Regions from separate parts of the Pseudorhodoferax sp. genome, predicted to be linked through region 3. Evidence: riboswitches for the same ligand, from Rfam matches in the RefSeq annotation. Region 3 holds a riboswitch; each other region holds the start of a gene.
What was found. A riboswitch is a leader RNA that binds a small molecule or an ion and turns the genes downstream of it on or off. The one in region 3 is predicted to bind cobalamin.
Positions count from the first base shown of each region.

Region 1 (2,193 bases), 650 kb from region 3:
GCAGGGGCTGTGGGAGCGCGCCTGGATCTTCCTGCAGCGGGTGGGCACCATCATCCTCACGCTGACCATCCTGCTGTGGTTCCTCTCCAGCTACCCGGTGCCGCCGGCGGGCGCCACGGGGCCGGCCATCCAGTACAGCCTGGCCGGCCTGCTGGGGCGCGCGCTGGAGCACGTGTTCGCGCCGATCGGCTTCAACTGGCAGATCAGCATCGCGCTGGTGCCGGGCATGGCCGCGCGCGAGGTGGCGGTGGGCGCGCTCGGCACCGTGTACGCGCTCTCGGCCACGGGCGACGAGGCGATGGCGGGCGCGCTGGAGCCGCTGATCGCCGGCAGCTGGTCGCTGGCCACGGCGCTGTCGCTGCTGGTGTGGTACGTGTTCGCGCCGCAGTGCCTGTCGACGCTGGCCACCGTCAAGCGCGAGACCGGGTCGTGGAAGTACGTGTTCGTCATGGCGGGCTACCTCTTTGGCCTGGCCTACCTGGCCTGCTTCGCCACCTACCGGCTGGCGCTGGCCTTCGCTGCGGGAGCCTGAGCATGCTGCAGAACCTGATCGTCTTCGCCATCGTGGCCGCCGCCGCGGTGTACGCCGTGTGGCGCTGGATGCCAGCCGCCTGGCGCAGGGGCGCGGCGCGCCGGCTGGCGGCGGGTTCGCAGCGCGCCGGTCTGGTGGACGACGCGCAGGCCGAGCGCCTGGCCGCCTCGCTCGCCAAGACTTCCGGCTGCGGCGACTGCGAGAGCTGCGGGAGCTGCGCCCCGCCTTCCGCCGGCGCCAAGCGCCCGGAGTGACGCGCGGCGCGGTCGCTATACTCCGCGCGCCCCGGGGATCCGTTTCCGGGGCATCCGTGCGTCAGGTGTCTGCATGCCCGCATGCAGAGTAAACGGGAACGAGGTGAAGGCCGGCAGGTTCGGCCCAGGCCTCGGCTGCCCCCGCAACGGTAAGCAAGTTCAAGCGCCGATCGCCGCCCCGCCCTACCGGCAGGCCGGCCGTCACTGAGCCCTCACGTGGTCCGCCGCAACGGCGGATGCGCGGCGGGTTCGGGAAGACGCGGCGCCCGGAGGGCCCCCTCTCCCCTTGCGAGCCCGGATACCGGCCTGCCGCGTCCGAGCATGCCCTGCATGCGAATGCCGGCCGTCTGCGGGGTGCAGACAGGGCGTCCGGCCGCTCGCCCCCGCGGGGCACGCAGCGGCCGCGCGCTGCTGTCGCGACAGGCGGTCCACAACCCTGTCGCGCACGATGCCACGCCATTCCCATCTCCTCCATCCCGCCGCGCTGTGCGCCGCCCTGCTGGGCGCGCCGGCCCTGGCCCAGACCACGCTGCCCGAGGTGCGCGTCACCGACGAAGCCGAGCGCACCGGCGCGCAGCTGCGCCTGCCGGCGCAGACCGCCAGCCACACCGGCCTGTCGATCCAGGACCTGCCGGCCAGCGTCGACGGCGTATCGGCCGAGCAGATGCGCGAGCGCGGCGACGTCGGCCTGGTCGAGGCGGTCACGCGCACGGTCGGCCTGACCTCCAGCAGCACGCCCGGCAACGGCGGCCTGTCGTTCGGCAGCCGCGGCTTCGTCGGCGTGAACTCGGTCGGCGTGGCCGAGGACGGCGTGCCGGCCAGCGTGGCCGCCGGCACCACCTCCTATCCCGGCGACATCTGGGGCTACGAGCGCATCGAGGTGCTGCGCGGGCCGGCCTCGCTGATGTACGGCAGCGGCACCATGGGCGCCACCATCAACGCCGTGCGCAAGCAGCCCAGCCGGACCTTCGGCATCGAGGCGCTGGCGGCCGGCGGCAGCGACGCCACCGGGCGCCTCGGCCTGGGCGCGACCGGCCCGCTGGGCCCGGTCGCCAGCTACCGGCTGGACGTGTACGGCCAGCGCAGCGACGGCGAGCGCGCGATGGGCGACGCGCGCAGCGCCAAGTTCATGGGCACGCTGCGGCTGGAGCCCACGCGCGACCTGCAGCTCGACCTGATCGCCGACCGCAGCCTGCAGAAGCCCGCGCGCTACTTCGGCACGCCCGGGCTGGACGGCCGCGTGGTCGAGGCGCTGCGCGGCGAGAACTACAACACCGCCGACAGCATCGTGCGCTACGAGGAAGACCGCCTGCGCGCCCGCCTGCGCTGGCGCGCCAGCGAGGCCGTGACCGTGCGCAACGAGCTGTTCCACTTCGAGAGCGACCGGCACTGGCGCAACATCGAGGC
Region 1 covers NZ_JASGJZ010000001.1:4,644,526-4,646,718, forward strand. Annotated here, with positions in the region: gene feoB (ferrous iron transporter B) at 1-532, shown strand, start outside; gene QM782_RS21535 (DUF6587 family protein) at 535-786, shown strand; cobalamin riboswitch at 849-1,095, shown strand; gene QM782_RS21540 (TonB-dependent receptor) at 1,235-2,193, shown strand, end outside.
Region 1: it holds a riboswitch for cobalamin, as region 3 does, so the genes downstream of both, QM782_RS21540 (TonB-dependent receptor) here and QM782_RS18705 (TonB-dependent receptor domain-containing protein) in region 3, are expected to answer to the same signal.

Region 2 (2,193 bases), 670 kb from region 3:
CGGTGGTTCGTGACTCGCCTTCCTGGACCGCGGCCTTCGAGAGCGAAGGCGGGGTATCCGACCACCACCGCAAGCAGTACGAGAAGATCATCGCCAGAAGCCCGCTGGGGGTGGCCGCGCCGCAGGACATCGGCCGCGTCGTGGCCTTCCTGGCGTCCGACGATGCCCTCTATCTCACCGGCGCCACCGTCAGCCCTACCGGAGGGCTGACCATCCATTGAGGCGGCAAGGGCCACGCGCTGCCGTTGTCGCCCCGCGCCGGGCGAGCATGCCGCTCCCTGATTCGGCAGCCACCCGGCGTTTCCGTTGTTCTTCTGCGCGATCCTCGGGGCCGCTGGGAGGTTCTGCCATCGAGGATGGAGACCCAGCCGCGGAAAAGCTTCTCCGCCTCCGTCGGTGGCACGCCCTCGTGACGCTCGCTCGACCGGATGGCCGATGCCGGGCTGGCACCAGCCGCGGCTGCCGGGGTCGGGCCCGGGAGCCAGGAGCCGGTGCAGTCCGCTCGACGATAATTTGCCCGGGCGCGGCCGCTCGTCGAGAGCCGCCGCGCCCCGGTTGCAAGGTGCCGCGGTCCGCGAGGTCCGTGGTCAAACGGGAAGCAGGTGACGCCGCCCCTCGCGGGCCGGGCCATTCCTGCGCTGCCCCCGCAACGGTCAGCGGATCGAGACCCATCGGCCGGCGCATCGCGCCGGCAGCCACTGCGCGCCAGCGCGCGGGAAGGCGATGGGCCTGGCGCGGCAGGCGAAGCCTGTCCCGCGCCGCTCCGCGAGCCCGGATACCGGCCTTCGCAGTCGCCTTTCGGACGCCGCGGGAGTGCGCCGGTCCGACGCTGGCCTGCGCGGCGCACCGCGCGGCCCGGGTCGTTCCGTCAGCGCCGCGGCGTGTTTGGTCGGTCTGCCCTGCGGGAGAGCGGGGCGCGAGTGAGAAGCACATGCGCAACAACGATTCGTCCGGCCGCCGCGCGGCCGCAGCCCGGAGCGGCTTTTTCCCATCGGCCGGCTGGCTGGCCGGCGCGCTCGCCGTCTGGTGCGGCGGTCCGGCCCAGGCCCAGCCGGCCGCGTCGGGCTCCCTGGGCGAGGTCTTCGTGACCGCCACGGCCCGGCCCGAGGACCGCAGCCGCATCGCCAGCACCACGCAGACCATCGACCGCGCCGCCATCGAGCGCTCCACCGCCCGCTCGCTCACCGACCTGCTGGCCGAGAACGCGGTCGGCTTCCTCAGCGAATGGACGGCGGCGCAGACCTCGATGAACATCCGGGGCGCGTCCACGGACGGCCAGGGCCGCGACTTCCGCAGCCAGGTGCTGGTGCTCGTCAACGGCCGGCGCGCCGGCACGGCCAACCTGTCCAAGCTGAGCCCGGCCGATGTGGAGCGCATCGAGATCGTGCGCGGCCCCGCGTCGGTGATCTACGGCAGCCAGGCCATGGGCGGCGTCGTCAACATCATCATGAAGACCGGCGCCACCGCGCCCGGATCGCAGGTGGACCTGACCGGCGGCTCCTGGGGCCTGTGGCGCGCGCACGCGCAGACGGCCGGCGCGAACGACCGGTTCGACTGGTACGTCGGCATGAGCGCCGGCGAGCGGGACGACTACCAGTCCGGCCGCGGCGGCTCGCGCCTGGCCAACACCGGCTGGGAGCGGCGCGGCGCCAGCGGCGCGCTGGGCTGGCAACTGGCCGAGCACCACCGCGTGGAGATGGAGCTGCGCACCGACGGCATCTACGACGCGGGCTTCCGCGGGTCCGGCGCCAACGTCCACGGCCGCGACGACCGCGACAACCGCTCGCTGGACCTGCGCTACGAAGGCGCGACGCCGGACCAGCGCGCCAGCTGGACGGCCCACGCCTACCGCCTGACCGACGTGGACGAGTTCAACTGGGCGTCGCCGGTGATCCGCTCGGGCACCAATGCCGTGCCGGGCACCTCGCGCGACTACAACCTGCGCACGCTGGACGCCACCGGGCTGCGGCTGCAGCCGCGCCTGCGGCTGGGGCAGGGCAACGACCTGCTGCTGGGCCTGGACTGGGAGAAGAGCCGGCTGCGCTCGGAGCGCGAGCGCGTGGCGCTGCCGGGCGGTCCGGCCGGCCAGGTCGCGCCCTACGACAACAACCAGACCGAGCAGGTGCATGCGCTGTACCTGGAGGACGCGCAGACGCTGCTCGACGACCGCCTGACGCTGCGCGCCGGCCTGCG
Region 2 covers NZ_JASGJZ010000001.1:4,669,374-4,671,566, reverse strand. Annotated here, with positions in the region: gene QM782_RS21630 (SDR family NAD(P)-dependent oxidoreductase) at 1-221, shown strand, start outside; cobalamin riboswitch at 560-786, shown strand; gene QM782_RS21625 (TonB-dependent receptor) at 932-2,193, shown strand, end outside.
Region 2: it holds a riboswitch for cobalamin, as region 3 does, so the genes downstream of both, QM782_RS21625 (TonB-dependent receptor) here and QM782_RS18705 (TonB-dependent receptor domain-containing protein) in region 3, are expected to answer to the same signal.

Region 3 (2,193 bases):
GGGGTAGTACAGCTGGTTGAACGACGGCGCCACGAAGCTGGTGCCGCGCGAGGCATGCACGCGCCAGGCCGGCGTGATCTGGTAGCCGTAGCCAGCGAACCAGGTGTTGGCGCTGCCGAACTGCGAGTTGTCGTCGTGCCGGCCGTTGACCTGCCAGCTGTGCGCGCCGGCCGAGCCGTTCAGGCCGGCGAAGAGGCCGGTGATGCTGCGGTCCTTCACGGTGTAGTCGGTCGAGCCGGCGACCTTCTGCTCGCGCCGCTCCACGCCGGCCAGCACCACGCCGACCGGCGTGTCCACGTTGTTCTGCCAGGTCCACTGGTTCTGCGTGGTCTTGAAGTCGGACGGCAGCCAGGACGCCTCGACCGCATTGGAGGTGTCGGCGCTGTGGCCGAAGCGCAGCTCGGTCTGCCAGGCCGGCAGCACGCGGCCGGTGAGGCCGGCGCCCAGCACCACGCTGCGCACCGTGGTGCGCGCATCGCGGCCCGGGCCGTCGTCCAGGTGGGTCAGGCCGTCGGAATACAGGAAGTTCGCGTCGGCACGCCAGCCGCCGTCGAGCTGCAGGCCCAGCGAGCCGTTGACCGAGTCCTGGCGGTACGGGTCGCGGTCCGGGTTGTAGTTGCCGAAGGCGACGCGCTCGTTGGTCGCCGAGAAGCTGTCCTCGCGCTGCTGGCGCAGGCCCAGCGCGTAGGTCAGCGCGCCCTGGCCGCCGCCCACGCCGGCCGACAGCTCGCGGTGCTTCTCGCTGCCCAGCGTGGCCGAGGCGTAGGGATGGAAGCCGGCGCGGCCCTTCTTCGTGAAGATCTGCACCACGCCGCCCACGCCCTCGCTGCCGTACAGCGAGGAGGCCGGGCCCTTGAGCACCTCGATGCGCTCGATCGCATCCAGCGGCACCGCGTCCCAGACCGGCGTGCCGGCGGTGGCCGAGCCGTAGCGCACGCCGTCGATCAACAGGATGGTGTGGCGCGCTTCGGTACCGCGGATGAACACGCTGGAGGTCTTGCCGGCGCCGCCGTTGGCGGCCATCTGCAGGCCGGCCTCGCGCGCCAGCAGCTCGGGCAGCGTGCGCGCGGTCGAATGCTCGATCTGCGCGCCGTCGATCACGACCACGTCGCTGACCAGCGCGTCGGCGCGCGTGGCGCCGCGGGTGGCGGTGACGACGATCTCGTCCAGCGTGGCCGGGGACGGTTGGGCCAGGGCGGGCCAGGCCGCGGTCAGTGCCAGCGTGAGGGCGCTCAGGCGCGCGCGGTGCATGCGGTGCTTCATGTGAGGAGGAACACAAACCAGGTGCCCCCGCCAGCTTCCCCGCCGGCGTATGGGCGTCACGGCCGCGCACGGACGTGCGGCAGCCACCTCGTTGGCCGGTATCCGGGCTGGCGGCGCACGCTCCACCGCCTTCCCGCGCGCGGTACGCGCAGTGGCACGAGGATGAAGTGGAAGTCCCTGGACTTCGGCCGCTTACCGTTGCGGGGGCAGCGCAGGTTAGGCCCGCGCGCGGCGGCGCGCCCCCCTGCTTCCCGTTGAACTGCGGCGCGTGAACCGCGCCGCGAGCACCAACGGCGCGGATTCTATGTGCGCGAACCTACAATGCGCCCCGCCATGGACCAAGCCACCCAGATCCAGCAGATCGCCGAGCGCACCGAACGCCTGCTGCTGCGCCACCGCGAACTGCAGCGCACCAACGCACTGCTGGCCGAGCAGGTGGAGCAGCTCGAGGGCGAGCGCGATTCGCTGCGTTCGCGGCTCGCGGCGGCGCGCGCGCGCATCGACGCGCTGCTCGAACGCCTGCCCGACTCCATCAGCGTGGCCCCGGCCCCCGCCTACCGGAAGGACCCGCCGTGAGCCAGCTCGAAGTCAAGATCCTCGGCCACAGCTACCGGCTCAGCTGCCCGCCCGGCGGCGAGGAGCGCATGCTGCAGGCGGTGCAGCGCGTCGACAGCGCCATGTGCGCGATCCGCGATGCCGGCAAGATCCGGGCACGCGACCGCATCGCCGTGCTGGCCGCGCTGAACATCGCGTTCGACCAGGCCGAGGCGCCCGCCCCGGCCCAGCCGCCGAGCGACCAGCTCGCCGCCATCCTGGCCCGCCTCGACGACGCGCTCGGCGGCGACGGCCAACTGCTCTAGCGGCCCGCGCCGCGCAGCGCAAGTGCCGGCGCAGCAACACCACGATGCGTGCGTTTATCGCGCTTCCGGG
Region 3 covers NZ_JASGJZ010000001.1:3,994,469-3,996,661, reverse strand. Annotated here, with positions in the region: gene QM782_RS18705 (TonB-dependent receptor domain-containing protein) at 1-1,263, opposite strand, end outside; cobalamin riboswitch at 1,339-1,570, opposite strand; gene QM782_RS18700 (DUF904 domain-containing protein) at 1,597-1,839, shown strand; gene QM782_RS18695 (cell division protein ZapA) at 1,836-2,123, shown strand.